DNA from 2 places in the Exiguobacterium sp. s183 genome. Region 1 is predicted to be linked to the other one. Evidence: predicted binding sites of a transcription regulator. Region 1 holds the regulator's gene; the other holds the start of a gene.
The links. Region 1 encodes LexA, which represses DNA repair genes until DNA is damaged. Its sites were predicted from a motif close to CGAACATATGTTCG; they were not measured.

Region 1 (7,903 bases):
GTGACGGCTTTTGAACATTACCACCCTTCCAAAGAAGCGATGTATCGTCTTGAAGAAAACTTCTTGGATGACGGTTCTGTCGAGTTGGTAGGTTATATGAGAGAAGACACGCGTCTATATGCGACGCTAAAACAATTTGAGGTGTAAGTATGTGGCAAGAAAAGATTGAACATTATGATGCACTCGCGCCGTATGTGAAAAAGGCCGAGGCACGAGTGAAACCATTTTTTGAGAAGATTGAAGAGACGGCTGAGTTCAACCAGTATCGTGTTCTCGAATCGTTTAAAAAGCACAAAGTATCGGATTTTCATTTTAATCCGACGACGGGGTATGGATATGATGATCTCGGTCGTGACACGCTCGAGTCGATTTATGCAGACGTGTTCGGAGCAGAGCTCGCATTATGCCGACCGCAAATCATCTCGGGTACACATGCAATCGGGATTGCCTTGTTCGGTGTCCTCCTACCAGGTGACGAATTGCTGTATATCACAGGGAAGCCATATGACACGCTCGAGGAAATCGTCGGCATTCGTGGAGACGGTCGCGGCTCATTAAAAGAACTGGGTGTCCATTACGACACTGTTGAATTAAAAGAGGAACACGAAATCGACATCGACCGCGTCATCGAACGGATTCGTCCAGAGACGAAACTCATCGGGATTCAGCGCTCGAAAGGATATGCGAATCGTCGCAGCATTCCAGTCGAGGAAATCAAGTTTGCCATCGAACGTATCAAAGCGGCGCATCCGCATGTGTATGTGTTCGTGGACAATTGCTACGGTGAATTTGTCGAGACGATCGAACCGACTCACGTCGGTGCAGACTTGATGGCGGGTTCTCTTATCAAAAACCCAGGGGGCGGATTGGCGAAGACGGGAGGTTATATCGCAGGGACGAAAGAACTGATTGAACGTTGTTCGTTCCGGATGACGACTCCAGGTATCGGGAGTGAAGCTGGACCGTCGCTCTATTCGCTTCAAGAAATGTATCAGGGCTTTTATATGGCTCCTCATACTGTCGCACAGGCATTGAAAGGGGCACACTTGACGGCAAGCCTTTTATCGTTGATTGGGTTTGAGACTGACCCACACTATTCGACTCCGAGAACGGACTTGATTCAATCGGTGACGTTCCGCGACCGTGAAAAGATGATCGCGTTTTGTCAAAGCATCCAAATGGCATCACCGGTAAACGCTCATGCGTTACCCGTTCCGGCCTATATGCCTGGATATGAAGATGATGTCATCATGGCAGCAGGGACGTTCATTCAAGGTTCATCGATCGAGTTGTCAGCGGATGGACCGCTTCGAGCGCCATACACAGCGTATGTTCAAGGTGGTCTGACGTATGCTCATGTGAAAGTCGCGCTTATGTTGGCGTTGAGCCAATTACACGATAAAGGACTGGTCGAATTTAACGACCAAAATCAACAAGCACATTTGTAACCGTTCTGTCATGTTAACTTTCTTAACATCTATTGACAGGATTGTTGTCATGTATTATTCTCACATTGTGAGACAGAAAAGGAGGGGTAAGGATGGCTGATCAATTTCGTCGCTCCAACCCGTTGTTTCCGATTGGAATCGTCCAAGATCTGACGCAACTGACTGGTAGACAGATTCGGTATTATGAAGAACAGGGTCTGATTTCGCCTAGTCGGACGGAATCGAAACGACGGCTTTATTCCTTTAATGATGTCGAACGTCTACTCGCAATCAAGGATTACATTGACCAAGGCTTTAATTTGGCGGCAATTCGCCACATGTTAGAGCAAGAAGGTGAAAAAGAAGCGGAAACGTCTGCTCCGGCCGCACCAGTCAATGAAGCACCAAAGGTTTCGGAAAAAGAGTTACATCATTTGTTGAAAACACAGCTTCAAGAAGCCGGTCGTTTCAATAAGACGTCGCTCATTCAAGGCGAGCTTTCACGTTTTTATCGATAACGCCGCACACATCAACCATTACACAATGTGAGAGGGGACATTTTACCATGGCCAGAAAAACGTTCACAAAAGAAGACATTAAACGCATCGCACAAGAGGAAGACGTACGCTTTATTCGTCTTCAATTCACGGATATCCTCGGAACAATCAAAAACGTCGAGGTGCCGATCAGCCAATTGGACAAAGCACTTGATAACAAGATGATGTTTGACGGATCGTCAATCGAAGGATTCGTCCGCATCGAGGAATCAGACATGTACTTATATCCAGACCTCAACACATGGGTTGTCTTCCCGTGGACAGATGGCAGCGGAAAAGTCGCTCGCTTAATTTGTGATATTTATAACCCAGACGGTACACCATTCAGTGGTGACCCACGTGGTACACTCAAGCGTAACCTTGAGAAAATGCAAAAACTTGGCTTCTCAGCGTTCAACGTTGGACCAGAGCCAGAGTTCTTCTTGTTCAAGAAAGACGCATCAGGTCGTCCGACACTTGAGCTCAACGACCAAGGTGGATACTTCGACTTGGCGCCAGTTGACCTCGGTGAGAACTGCCGTAAAGAAATCGTCATCGAACTTGAAAACATGGGCTTTGAAATCGAAGCATCACACCACGAAGTTGCACCAGGACAACACGAAATCGACTTCAAATACGCAGATGCTGTCACAACGGCAGATAACATTCAAACGTTCAAGCTCGTTGTTAAGACGATCGCAGCGAAGTATGGTCTTCACGCGACATTCATGCCAAAACCACTCTTTGGAGTAAACGGTTCAGGAATGCACGCGAACATGTCACTCTTCAAAGGCGACACAAACGTCTTCTACGATCCAAATGGCGACATGGAACTTTCAGACACAGCTCGCGCGTTCACAGCTGGTATCTTGGAGCACGCTCGTGCGTTCACAGCAGTATGTAACCCGACTGTGAACTCTTACAAGCGTCTCGTACCTGGTTACGAAGCACCTTGCTACGTTGCATGGAGCGCACGCAACCGTTCACCACTCGTACGCGTACCAGCAGCACGTGGTCTTTCGACTCGTATCGAAGTACGTTCGGTTGACCCAGCAGCGAACCCGTACCTCGCACTTGCTGCCCTCTTGGCTTCAGGTCTTGACGGAATCGAAAAAGATTTGAATGCACCAAAACCAATCGACAGCAACATCTACGTGATGGACAAACCAGAGCGTGTAGCAAACGGGATTGACGATCTTCCGGCAACGCTCTTCGACGCACTCGAAGTCCTTCGTGCGGACAAAGTCGTGATGGAATCACTCGGTGAGCACATCGGCGAACACTTCCTCGAATTGAAAGAAATCGAGTGGGATATGTTCCGTATGCAAGTAACAGAGTGGGAACGCGATCAGTACATGACGCTCTACTAATAGAAGAGATATGCAAAAAAAGAGCACGGAATGACTTTCAGCTGAAGATCATTCCGTGCTCTTTATTTGCAATATTAAGTGTAGGGTCGCTCAATTGATTTCGTTATTGTTATGTTTGTTTATCCTCTTTTGACTTGATTGGAACCCAAACTTCGCTATAGACGTTCTCATAACCCATTTCAATTTTACTAAATGAAATCCCTGGTAAGTCTTGAAGTTCATATCCGGAAGATGGTAACCATTCTGCGTAGGTTTTAGCCATCGTTTCTTGAAGCGTTTGTGGGAACGGACCGCAATTCGGGAAGACAGCCCACAAGCTTTTCGGAATTGAGATTTGTTCTAGGTCATCATATACATCTTCTCTTGTCGTAGCGAACCCGATCATATGGGTCAAATATCCTTCTTCTTCTAAGTGACCATCATCGAAATTGAACGATGCATTTAGTACATGGTTCGGGTAAAGATTTCCCATTTCACGCATATGCATACGCTGTTGTTCACTTATAGACTGTGCTAATGCCACAATTTCTTGATTTATCCCTTCGAACTGAACAGGGACACGTTTTGAAACACCGACGATTTGAAATGCGTCTTTCTCTTCTATTTTGAATTCCATTGATGTTCCTCCTTTGATATCGATATAAAACGTGAAGCGAGGAAACGACTTTTGAATATGATTCTTCATGACTTCGGAAGGCAAGAATCCTGACCACTCTCGAAATGCTCTCGAGAAGCCTTCGATCGAATGGTAGCCATATCGAAATGCAACATCTGTCACGCTAGAACCATGAATCAATTCCTCATTCGCAATCGATAGACGGCGATTTCGGATGTAAGTAGTCAATGTCATTCCCGACATATACGAAAACACTCTTTTAAAATGGTGGGCAGAGAGCCCGGTGATTTTTGTGATGTCAGAATCTGAAATTTCTTCGGGCAATTGCTGTTCGATATGTTCCATTAACTCATTTAGCGCTTCTACCAACATCATCACCTCCTTCATAATTCGACTATAAGGGAATGGCATCTGAGTATCTTGATGATTTGAGTACAAGAATTATCGGATTGGAAAAATGAATGCATACTTCAATACATTATGTTATGAATACCCTAATGTGTTGCGAATTCGTCTGTAAAAAAAGACCACCTCCGCGAAAAATCGGTAGGTGGTCCTTTAAATTGTTCAGAATGCTTTCTTGAAGAATGTCGATGTATAGTCAAGCGTCGTGTGCAGGGTCGTTGCAAATACAAGTCCTAAAAAGAACGACATGCCGTGTACGTCCACCCACGACCGGATTTCTGTTTCATATGCTGTGAAAGGCAAAAGCAGAATGAGTGGGAAGCCGATGTACGCAATCCGAATCAGATCACTCAAAACAGGTAAATGCGAAAAGAGCGAACGGTGCGGCATGAGCTTCACATATGGGAGCCACATGAATTTAAGTGGACCCCATCTGTAATAGGCATCTGATTTTAAGTCAAGGTCCGGGGAGAGCCAGAGTGTACCAATAATCGCACCGATGATCAATGCGAACGGGATATCGATGTCAATAAAAGGCGTGGCAACCGCAAGTGCGCCGGTTGCCACGAGATTCGTTCGGGTATGGGTCTTGCCACTAGCCATTAATGAATCGTCCGGTATACACCGATGACCTTCCCTAAAATCGAGACGTTGTCAAAATACATTGCTTCCAACTCATCGTTTTCCGGTTGAAGACGGACTTTTGAAGCTTCTTTATAAATCCGTTTCACAGTCGCCTCGCCCTCATCGGTCATAGCGACGACAATCTCTCCATTGTCGGCGGTGCTTTGCTGACGAACGAGCACGCGGTCCCCGTCCAAAATTCCGGCGTTGATCATCGAATCTCCGGAAACGGACAACATATATACATTATCTGAACCGACGATATGTGCCGGGAGCGGGAAGTGTTCTTCCACGTTCTCGATGGCGGTAATCGGTGTCCCGGCGGTAACTTTCCCGATGACCGGTACGTACATGACGGACTCTTGCTCTTCCATTGCCGGCATATCTTCAGTCAAAATTTCAATCGCGCGAGGTTTCGTCTTGTCTCGACGGATCAACCCGCGTTTTTCCAAACGATCTAAGTGACCGTGTACGGTCGAACTAGAAGCAAGGCCGACGGCTTCTCCAATTTCACGAACAGAAGGCGGATATCCCTTTGCCCGAACTTCGTCTTTGATGAAATCAAGAATCTGTTGTTGTCGCGCTGACATTTTTTTCATTATGTTCACCTCGATGTAATCGAATAACCTGCAAACGCATCCTATTCTTTATGTGTCTAGTGTAACACAAGAACACATGAGCGTACAAACATTCGTTCGTTTTTTTTGTGTTGACCGAACACGGGTTCTTGTTTTATGATGAGAACAGATAAACGAACAAACGTTCTAACGAACATATATTCTTATACAGGAGGCAATGCAATCATGAAAGATACACTTAACGGAATCATTTTAGTCGGGATGCTCTTGGTCGGGATGTTCGCTTTTTATTTGGCAGGGGAGATGCGAGGGGAACCGGCAGTAGTCGAACCAGTCGTCACTATGGAGGAACGTACGATTGAAGAAGAAGTCGCTTATGTCCAAGCGGAATCACTCGAAGCACAAATTATGGCAGAGCGAGAAGAGCATCATGAACGAAAAACAAAATGGTATGCCGCTGAGTGAATGTTGATCATTGCGAACCGTTCTTGAACTGTGTATCGTAAGGAATGAATGCGATGAAAGGGAGTGATGCGATGCGAGTCGTCATCTATTGTCGGGTATCGACGAACAAGTCAACCCAAGAGACATCACTCAGTCGGCAAGTCGATGAATTGCAGCGTCTGGCTTCGCAACTAGGGGCAGAAGTCATAGAGATCATCACGGAGCAAGAGAGTGGATATGAAGTGAATCGACAGGGGCTCCTTGATTTACTTGACCATGTGTCGATGTCTGATTTGGATGCCGTACTTGTCACGGACGATAGTCGCTTGGGACGAGGAAATGCCAAGATTGCCATCTTGCATACATTGATGAAGCATGACGTTCGGTTGCTGACGATGCAATCGACGTCGGACTATGTCGTTTCCGATGCCGAAAAAATGGTTTTAGAGATTGTAAGTGTTGTGGAAGAGTACCAACGTAAAATTCACAACGCTAAAATTTCTCGCGGGATGCGCCGCGCCGTCGCCAACGGATTCAACCCACAGCGCAATATTCAAAACAATGATCAAGGTGGGCGACATCGAATCGAAGTGCCGATTGAGGAGATTATCCAACTGCGCGAGCGCGGGTTGACGTTTGCTGAGATTGCGGCAACCCTCCGTGGATTCGGTTATGAAGTGTCGAAAGCGACCGTCAATCGACGGTATCTCGAGCACCAGTCAGTAGCTGAAACTTGATTCTTCCTCTCTGATTTTGTAAAGTATAAGAACAAATTCACTAGAGAGGGGGCGAGTCAGATGTTAGCACCAGGACAATTGGAGCGAATCAATTTCCTCGCCAACAAAGCGAAGACAGAAGGACTGTCTCAAGAAGAAATGAACGAACAACAAGACTTGCGTCAAGAATATTTGAAGGCGTTCCGTCAATCGTTCAAATCACAAATGATGGGGATGAAAGTCGTCGATCCAGATGGAAATGACGTCACCCCAGAGAAATTGAAAGAAGATCAAAAACGCTATCGTGGCGAGTGATGCTGAATGCACATCCTATTTCGTATAGGATGTGCATTTTTGTTATACACGAACGGTCATCAGACGAACGGATTGCGGTTTTTTTAAGGCAATTGAAGGAAACGATTTCACTAAATGTGTTATACTAATTAATTAGTTGTGACACACGAATGAGTGTGATAAAATATGACGGGTAGAAAACCTTCTTAACACAGAGAGGATGAAATTAGTGGAAACAACTACTAAAGAATTATTAGCGATTAACTCGATCCGGACGCTCTCAATTGATGCGGTCCAAAAAGCGAACTCTGGTCACCCAGGGATGCCAATGGGTGCTGCACCTATGGCGTTTACACTTTGGACAGACAAAATGCGTCACAACCCGAAAAACCCAAACTGGTTCAACCGTGACCGTTTTGTACTTTCGGCAGGTCATGGATCGATGCTCTTGTATTCGCTCCTTCACTTGTCTGGGTATGATTTGTCGATGGACGACCTTAAATCATTCCGTCAAATGGACTCGAAGACTCCTGGTCACCCAGAGTACCGTCATACGGCTGGTGTCGATGCGACGACGGGCCCGCTTGGACAAGGGATTGCAATGGCTGTCGGGATGGCCATGGCAGAGAAGCACTTAGAAGCGACTTACAACCGCGACGAGTTCAACGTCGTTGACCACTATACGTTCGGGATTTGCGGAGACGGAGACTTAATGGAAGGTGTATCGGCAGAAGCAGCATCACTCGCTGGTCACTTGAAGCTCGGTAAACTCGTCGTTCTTTACGATTCAAACGATATCTCACTCGATGGCGATCTTCACAAATCGTTCTCTGAAAGCGTAGAAGATCGTTTCAACGCGTATGGATGGCAAGTCATTCGTGTCGAAGACGGAA
Region 2 (7,903 bases), on a different contig from region 1:
CTTTATACTTCACTTCGAGCGTCTCGCGGTTATAGCGTTTCCCGTGACAGACTTCACATGGCACGTACACGTCCGGCAAGAAGTGCATCTCGATTTTGATGATTCCGTCCCCACGGCACGCTTCACAGCGTCCGCCTTTCACGTTGAAACTGAAGCGCCCTTTCTTATAGCCGCGCATCTTCGCTTCGTTCGTCGAGGCGAAGACGTCACGGATGTCGTCGAAGACGCCCGTATACGTCGCCGGGTTTGAACGCGGTGTACGCCCGATTGGAGATTGGTCGATATCGATGACTTTATCGATATGCTCAAGACCTTCAATCTTCTTATGTTTCCCTGGCTTCGCTTTGGCACGGTTCATGTTGTGTGCGAGCGATTTATAGAGAATCTCGTTGATGAGTGTCGATTTCCCAGAACCGGATACACCCGTCACGGCGACGAACATCCCGAGCGGAATCGAGACGTCGACATCTTTCAAGTTGTTCTCTTCCGCCTTGACGATCTTCAAGAACCGTTCGTCCGGCATCTTCCGTTCAGCCGGGAGCGGGATGAACTTCTTCCCGGCAAGGTATTGACCCGTGAGCGAGTTCTTGTTTTTCATCAGTTGCTTCGGCGTCCCGGCAGCGATGACTTGTCCACCGTGCTCCCCGGCACCGGGTCCGATATCGATCAAATAGTCGGCTTCCATCATCGTATCTTCATCATGCTCGACGACGATGAGCGTGTTGCCGATGTCTCGCATCTGTTTGAGCGTGGCAATCAAACGGTCGTTGTCTCGTTGGTGAAGACCGATCGACGGTTCATCGAGGACGTACAAGACACCTGTGAGACGTGAACCGATTTGCGTCGCAAGTCGAATCCGCTGGGCTTCTCCACCTGAGAGGGTTCCCGCGGCACGAGACAGCGTCAAATAGTCGAGACCGACGTTATTCAAGAAGCTGAGTCGCTCTCGAATCTCCTGCAAGATAAGACGGGCGATGGCGATATCTTTTTCACTGAGCTGTTCATTCAGTCCTTCGAAGAACGCGAGTGCATTCACGACAGACTTTTCCGTCACTTGTCCGACGTGCTGGCCGGTGATCTTGACGGCGAGTGACTCTTCTTTCAAGCGATAGCCGTGACATGTCGGGCAGGCGTGGGTCGCCATATACATCTCCATCTGTTCGCGGATGTAGTCGGACGTTGTCTCCCGGTAGCGTCGCTCGATGTTACGGAGCACCCCTTCAAAGAAGATTGTGTTCGTCCGGACCTGACCGAAGTCGTTCTCATAACGGAAGAGGAATGACTCTTCCGAAGAACCGTTCAAGACGAGGTCCTGGTCACGTTTTGACAGACGTTCGAACGGCACGTCCATGTCGATGTTGAAATGCTGGCACATCGCCGCCAACAGTTGCGGATAGTACTGGGAACTCGTCGGTTGCCATGCAGCGACCGCCCCTTCTTTTAACGTCTTCGATGGATCAGGGATGACGAGTTCTGGGTCGACGTCTAGTTTCGTCCCAAGACCATCACACGTCGGGCAAGCCCCGAACGGTGAGTTGAAAGAGAACATACGTGGCTCGAGTTCTCCAATCGAGAATCCACAAATCGGGCAAGCGTGGTGTTCGCTGAAAAGAAGCTCGGTCCCGTCCATCTTGTCGATGATGACACGTCCGTCGGCGAGGCGTAACGCCGTCTCGAGAGAGTCGGCAAGGCGCCCTTCGACGTCAGGTCGGACGACAAGACGGTCGACGACGACTTCGATCGAGTGCTTCTTGTTTTTGTCGAGCTCGATCTCATCTGTCAATTCGATGGTCTCTCCGTTCACGCGGACACGGACGAATCCTTCTTTCTTCAACGAATCGAACACTTTGACGTGCGTTCCTTTACGACCTGACACGATCGGTGCCAAAATCTGAAGTCGCGTCCGTTCCGGCAATTCCATCACCTGGTCGACCATCTGCGAAATCGTCTGACTCGAGATCTCGATACCGTGGTTCGGACAGACCGGTTTCCCGATTCGTGCGAACAAGAGTCGGAGATAGTCGTAAATCTCTGTCACCGTTCCGACGGTCGAGCGCGGGTTTCGGCTCGTTGTCTTCTGGTCGATCGAGATGGCCGGACTTAAGCCTTCAATCGTATCGACGTCCGGCTTATCCATCTGTCCGAGGAACTGACGAGCGTACGCAGATAAACTCTCGACGTAGCGTCGCTGCCCTTCCGCATAAATCGTGTCGAACGCGAGCGACGACTTCCCGGAGCCGGACAAGCCCGTCAAGACGACGAGCTGGTCACGTGGGATATCGATGTCGATATTTTTTAAATTGTTGACGCGTGCCCCTTTGATGACAATCGCATTTTTCTTTTCAGCCATTTAATTCCCTACCTTCAACTCCAAGATTAAGTCACGCAATTCGGCCGCACGCTCGAACTGGAGATCGCGCGCCGCTTGCTTCATTTCTTCTTCTAGTTTGGCAATCGCCGCCTCGCGTTCGGCCGGCTTCATCGTACTGAGCGATTCGAGTGCCTCTTCTTCGGCCTCGACCGTCGCTCGGATGACACCACGGACGTCTTTTCGAATCGTCTGTGGCGTAATGCCATGTTCTTCATTATATGCTTGTTGGATTGTCCGACGACGATCCGTCTCTTCGATGGCTCGTGCCATCGAATCGGTCATCTTGTCCGCAAATAGGATGACGTGTCCGTTCGCATTACGGGCCGCCCGTCCAATCGTCTGGATGAGCGAACGGTCGGAACGGAGGAATCCTTCCTTATCGGCATCGAGAATCGTCACGAGACTGACTTCCGGAATGTCGAGCCCTTCTCGTAACAAGTTGATTCCGACGAGCACGTCATATTTCCCGAGACGAAGGTCACGGATGATCTCAATCCGTTCGAGCGTCTTGATCTCGGAGTGCATATAGTTGACCTTGATTCCCGCTTCACGCAAGTAGTCGGACAAGTCTTCTGCCATTTTCTTCGTGAGTGTCGTCACGAGAACGCGCTCGTCTCGCTTGATGCGTTCGCGAATCTGGTCCATCAAGTAGTCGATTTGTCCTTTGATCGGATGAATCTCGATGGTCGGGTCGAGTAACCCTGTCGGACGAATGATCTGCTCGATCATGTTCGGTGTATGTTCGAGCTCGTACGGACCTGGTGTCGCCGAGATGAAGATCGCTTGTGACAATTTTTTCTCGAACTCATCGAATTTGAGCGGACGGTTGTCCTTCGCAGAAGGAAGACGGAACCCGTGGTCGACGAGCACTTGTTTCCGCGCCTGGTCCCCGTTATACATCCCGCGCACTTGCGGGAGCGTCACGTGTGACTCATCGGCGACGAGGAGGAAGTCTTCCGGGAAGTAGTCGATCAATGTATACGGGGTCGAGCCCTCCGGCATCAAGTTCAAGTGTCGCGAATAGTTCTCGATGCCTGAACAATACCCCATTTCACGCATCATCTCCAAATCGTAATGCGTTCGCTGCTCAAGACGCTGTGCCTCAAGTAGCTTCCCTTCTTCACGGAACTTCTCGAGCTGCTCCTCGAGTTCCGCTTCGATGTTGACGATTGCTTTTTGCAGTTTCTCGTCACGCGTGACGAAGTGGGATGCCGGGAAGATGGCGACATGATCACGGTCCGCGATGATTTCACCCGTCAACGGGTCCATCTCACGGATCCGGTCAATCTCGTCCCCGAAAAATTCGATGCGCATGCAGTGTTCGTCACGTGACGCCGGGAAGATTTCGACGACGTCCCCACGTACACGGAAACGTCCACGCTGGAAGTCGATATCGTTTCGTTCATATTGAATGTCGATGAGCTTACGAAGCATCTCATCACGACCCATCTCTTTACCGACGCGGAGACTCAATACGAGACTGCGATATTCTTCCGGGTTACCGAGACCATATATACAGGAAACGGATGCAACGATGATGACGTCATCCCGCTCGAAGAGAGCCGACGTCGCCGAGTGACGCAGCTTATCAATTTCATCGTTGATAGAGGCATCCTTCTCGATGAACGTATCGGTCGAAGGCACGTACGCTTCTGGTTGATAATAGTCATAGTAACTGACAAAATATTCGACCGCGTTGTTCGGGAAGAACTCTTTGAACTCGGAATACAATTGACCAGCGAGCGTCTTGTTGTGAGCCAGGACGAGTGTCGGCTTCTTCACTTCTTGGATGACGTTCGAGACGGTGAACGTCTTCCCTGTTCCGGTCGCCCCGAGGAGTGTCTGATAACGGTCACCCCGATTGACGCCTTCGACAAGTTGTCGAATCGCTTCAGGCTGGTCACCTCCTGGTTGAAATTCAGATTGTAATGCAAACGGAATCGATTCCATAAGATACTCCTCACCTTCTCATTTCATAGTGTCTTGATTATACCATAGACACGAACAAATATTCGCTTATTAGCTTGCATACGGATTTAAGCCTTTTCTCTTATATATCATCATTTCTTTTTCCTTTACTGTCTCAAAAGAAACATCAAATCTTGTTGTGTTCAACCTTCGAGAAACGCTTCACAATCGTTTTTGTAGCATAGAACACGAAAAGTCGGATCCTGGACCTTGTTCCTATTCGATTGAAATTCCCGTGATTTTTTTTAAAGGATGTCAAAATCGTATACTTCTCGCTCTCCATCTGACTCTTTATGTGAAGTTTACAGGTGTAAATGTGAACATTTGTAGGAAAAAAGTAGGATTTTTGAAAAACACTGTTTTAAAACGCTTACATTTTGGGCATATAATGAAGTGGTAAGTCAAATTGCATAAGGGAGAAAGGGGAGTATCACATGTCAGCATTTGTAAGTGAAATTATCGGTACGATGCTATTGATTCTGCTCGGTAACGGTGTCGTCGCCGGCGTCGTCCTCCGCCATTCCAAAGCGGAAAACTCTGGCTGGATTGTTATCACCATGGGTTGGGGTCTTGCCGTTATGGTCGGGGTCTACGCAGCCGGTATTTACGGAGGCGCACACATCAACCCTGCCGTCACGATTGGTCTCGCGACAGCAGGCGAATTCCCATGGGCCGATGTCCCACTCTACATCCTTGCTCAGTTTATCGGAGCGTTCATCGGGGCATGTTTGGTATATGTCCACTACAAGCCGCATTACGATGCGACGGACGATCCAGGCTTGAAACTCGCAACGTTCTCTACTGCACCAGGTATCCGAAGCACACCGTACAACTTGATTGGTGAGATTATCGGAACATTCGTCCTCTTGTTCGCGTTGTTGTCATTCGGGGCAAACACATTCGCAGATGGACTCAATCCGCTCATCGTTGGTTTCTTGATCGTCTCAATCGGTCTCTCGCTCGGTGGTACGACGGGATATGCGATCAACCCGGCACGTGACCTTGGGCCACGTATCGCGCACGCCATTCTTCCGATTAAAGGAAAAGGATCTTCAGACTGGGGCTATTCATGGATTCCAGTTGTCGGTCCGATTATCGGTGCTGTCATCGCCGCACTCGTTTACGGCATTCTCGTCCCTTAACACATAATTTTGAAGGAGGAAATCACATATGGCGAAAGAAAAACGTTATATTTTAGCATTGGACCAAGGAACGACAAGTTCACGGGCAATCATTTTTGATCATGATGGAAAAATCGTCACAGTCGCACAGCGCGAATTCAAACAATACTTCCCAAAACCAGGCTGGGTTGAGCATAACGCCAATGAGATCTGGGGTTCTGTCCTCGCCGTTATGGCGGAAGCGTTCGGTTCGGCGGATATCGACCCGAATGAAATCGCAGGAATCGGGATCACGAACCAACGTGAGACTGCGGTCGTTTGGGAGAAAGAAACAGGACGTCCTGTTTATAACGCGGTTGTTTGGCAATCACGTCAAACGGCTGATATCTGTGAAGAGCTAAAAGCGGCAGGTCACTCGGACATGGTTCGTGACAAAACGGGTCTTCTCATCGACGCCTACTTCTCAGGTACGAAAGTCAAATGGATTTTGGATAACGTCGAAGGCGCTCGTGAGAAAGCCGAGAACGGTGAACTTCTCTTCGGAACAATCGACACATGGCTCATCTGGAAACTCTCAGGTGGTAAAGCCCACGTGACAGATTATTCGAACGCATCACGTACACTCATGTATAACATTTACGAACAGAAGTGGGATGACGAGTTACTCGACATCTTGACGGTACCGAAATCGATGCTTCCTGAAGTCAAGCCTTCGAGTGAAGTCTATGCGAATACGATCCCGTATCACTTCTTCGGATTTGAAGTACCGATTGCCGGAGCCGCAGGTGACCAACAGGCTGCCTTGTTCGGTCAGACGTGCTTCGAAAAAGGTGAAGGAAAGAACACGTACGGAACGGGTTGCTTCATGCTCATGAACACGGGTGAAGAAGCCGTCAAATCGGATCACGGTCTATTGACGACAATCGCGTGGGGCTATAACGGAAAAGTCGAATACGCGCTCGAAGGTTCAATCTTCGTCGCCGGTTCGGCAATTCAGTGGCTCCGTGACGGATTGCGGATGTTGAAATCCGCGAAAGACTCGGAACAGTATGCGACGCGAATCGAATCGACAGAGGGCGTCTATGTCGTACCTGCCTTCGTTGGTCTCGGTGCACCATATTGGAACTCTGACGTACGTGGTGCCATCTTCGGTCTCACACGCGGAACGGAGAAAGAACAATTGGTCCGTGCGACGATCGAATCACTCGCTTATCAGACACGTGATGTCCTCACGTCAATGGAGAACGATTCAGGCATCAACTTGAAGACACTCCGCGTCGATGGTGGAGCCGTCAGCAACAACTTCCTCATGCAGTTCCAATCGGACATCCTCGATGTACCGGTCGAACGTCCTGAAGTAAGTGAAACGACTGCACTCGGTGCCGCCTACTTGGCAGGTCTCGCCGTTGGTTTCTGGAAAGACCAAGCAGAAATCAAAGACCAGTGGAAACTCGACAAGAAGTTCGAGCCAAACATGGACGAGTCTCATCGCGAAGCACTGTACAAAGGTTGGCAACACGCTGTCGAAGCAACGATGGCATTCAAACCATCAAAACTTGACGTATAAGTGGCAAGGGCATCCTCATGGGTGCCCTTTTTGTATGCAAAAAAAGAGTACCCGTATGGATACTCTTACAATTTACGAAGTCGGACACGTGGGCTCGTCGGCTCCCCGACGAACAAGATACCGAGTTCGTGTGGATCGGTCTCATACATCGCCCGTTGAACGAAACGGATATCTCCGTTCAGATTCAACACCTCGAGCTTGATGTACGGTTTATGTTGCTGGAGCGCCTCATAAAAACTGTGCCCTCCCGTGATGATCGTCCCATTCACTTTATAGATGGATTCACCTGGGATAAGCTGCATCGCCTCTCCTGGTGAATTCGGAAGCGTGTCCACGATGACCGCCCCACGATTTCCATTGATGAAGACAGGTGTCGTACCGCGATTCTCTCGTTTGATCCACTGAAGCCCAAGTTCATAAAGAACGAACAAGGCGAACAGCGCATAGTCGACATACGGGATCTCCCATACATACGAGAGACCGAATAGACCGAGAGCGATCAAGGCGAGTACCCCGCGATAGTTGCTCAATCGTGCGAGAAGCGTCCCCGGTAAGGCACCGGTCGACAGTAAACTGACCCCGATCGGAATCGGAAGAATGATCGGCACCATGGGCCAGTCGAGGCCGAACGTCGGTGGCAAGAAGACGACGAGCGGGAAAAACCAAATGCGTTTGACGACATGCCCCCCGATGAACTGACCACGTTTCGATAAGATCAGCGTCGGCGACGTCTCTTTGGGTCCGTTCCAGCGCAAGAGAATCGCTTCCGCGAGTGTGACGAGTCCGAACGTGAGCGCGTAGACCGTCCAATCGACCCGAGCGAGCTCTCTCACCCAATCACTGAGCGCCCCGTAAGAGACGACATCTCGCAACATG

Region 2: the regulator LexA is predicted to act here: its motif matches at 4,373-4,386, upstream of uvrB (excinuclease ABC subunit UvrB).

What each region holds. Positions count from the first base shown of each region.
Region 1 is NZ_JACSKN010000001.1:372,603-380,505, forward strand. Features, by position in the region: gene hflX (GTPase HflX) at 1-147, shown strand, start outside; gene KNP62_RS01930 (methionine gamma-lyase family protein) at 150-1,448, shown strand; gene KNP62_RS01935 (MerR family transcriptional regulator) at 1,541-1,945, shown strand; gene glnA (type I glutamate--ammonia ligase) at 1,993-3,333, shown strand; gene KNP62_RS01945 (AraC family transcriptional regulator) at 3,443-4,318, opposite strand; gene KNP62_RS01950 (metal-binding protein) at 4,517-4,957, opposite strand; gene lexA (transcriptional repressor LexA) at 4,957-5,577, opposite strand; gene KNP62_RS01960 (hypothetical protein) at 5,782-6,021, shown strand; gene KNP62_RS01965 (YneB family resolvase-like protein) at 6,093-6,737, shown strand; gene KNP62_RS01970 (DUF896 domain-containing protein) at 6,798-7,031, shown strand; gene tkt (transketolase) at 7,231-7,903, shown strand, end outside.
Region 2 is NZ_JACSKN010000006.1:80,346-88,248, forward strand. Features, by position in the region: gene uvrA (excinuclease ABC subunit UvrA) at 1-2,350, opposite strand, end outside; gene uvrB (excinuclease ABC subunit UvrB) at 2,351-4,321, opposite strand; gene KNP62_RS13325 (MIP/aquaporin family protein) at 4,774-5,481, shown strand; gene glpK (glycerol kinase GlpK) at 5,510-7,027, shown strand; gene KNP62_RS13335 (PDZ domain-containing protein) at 7,093-7,903, opposite strand, start outside.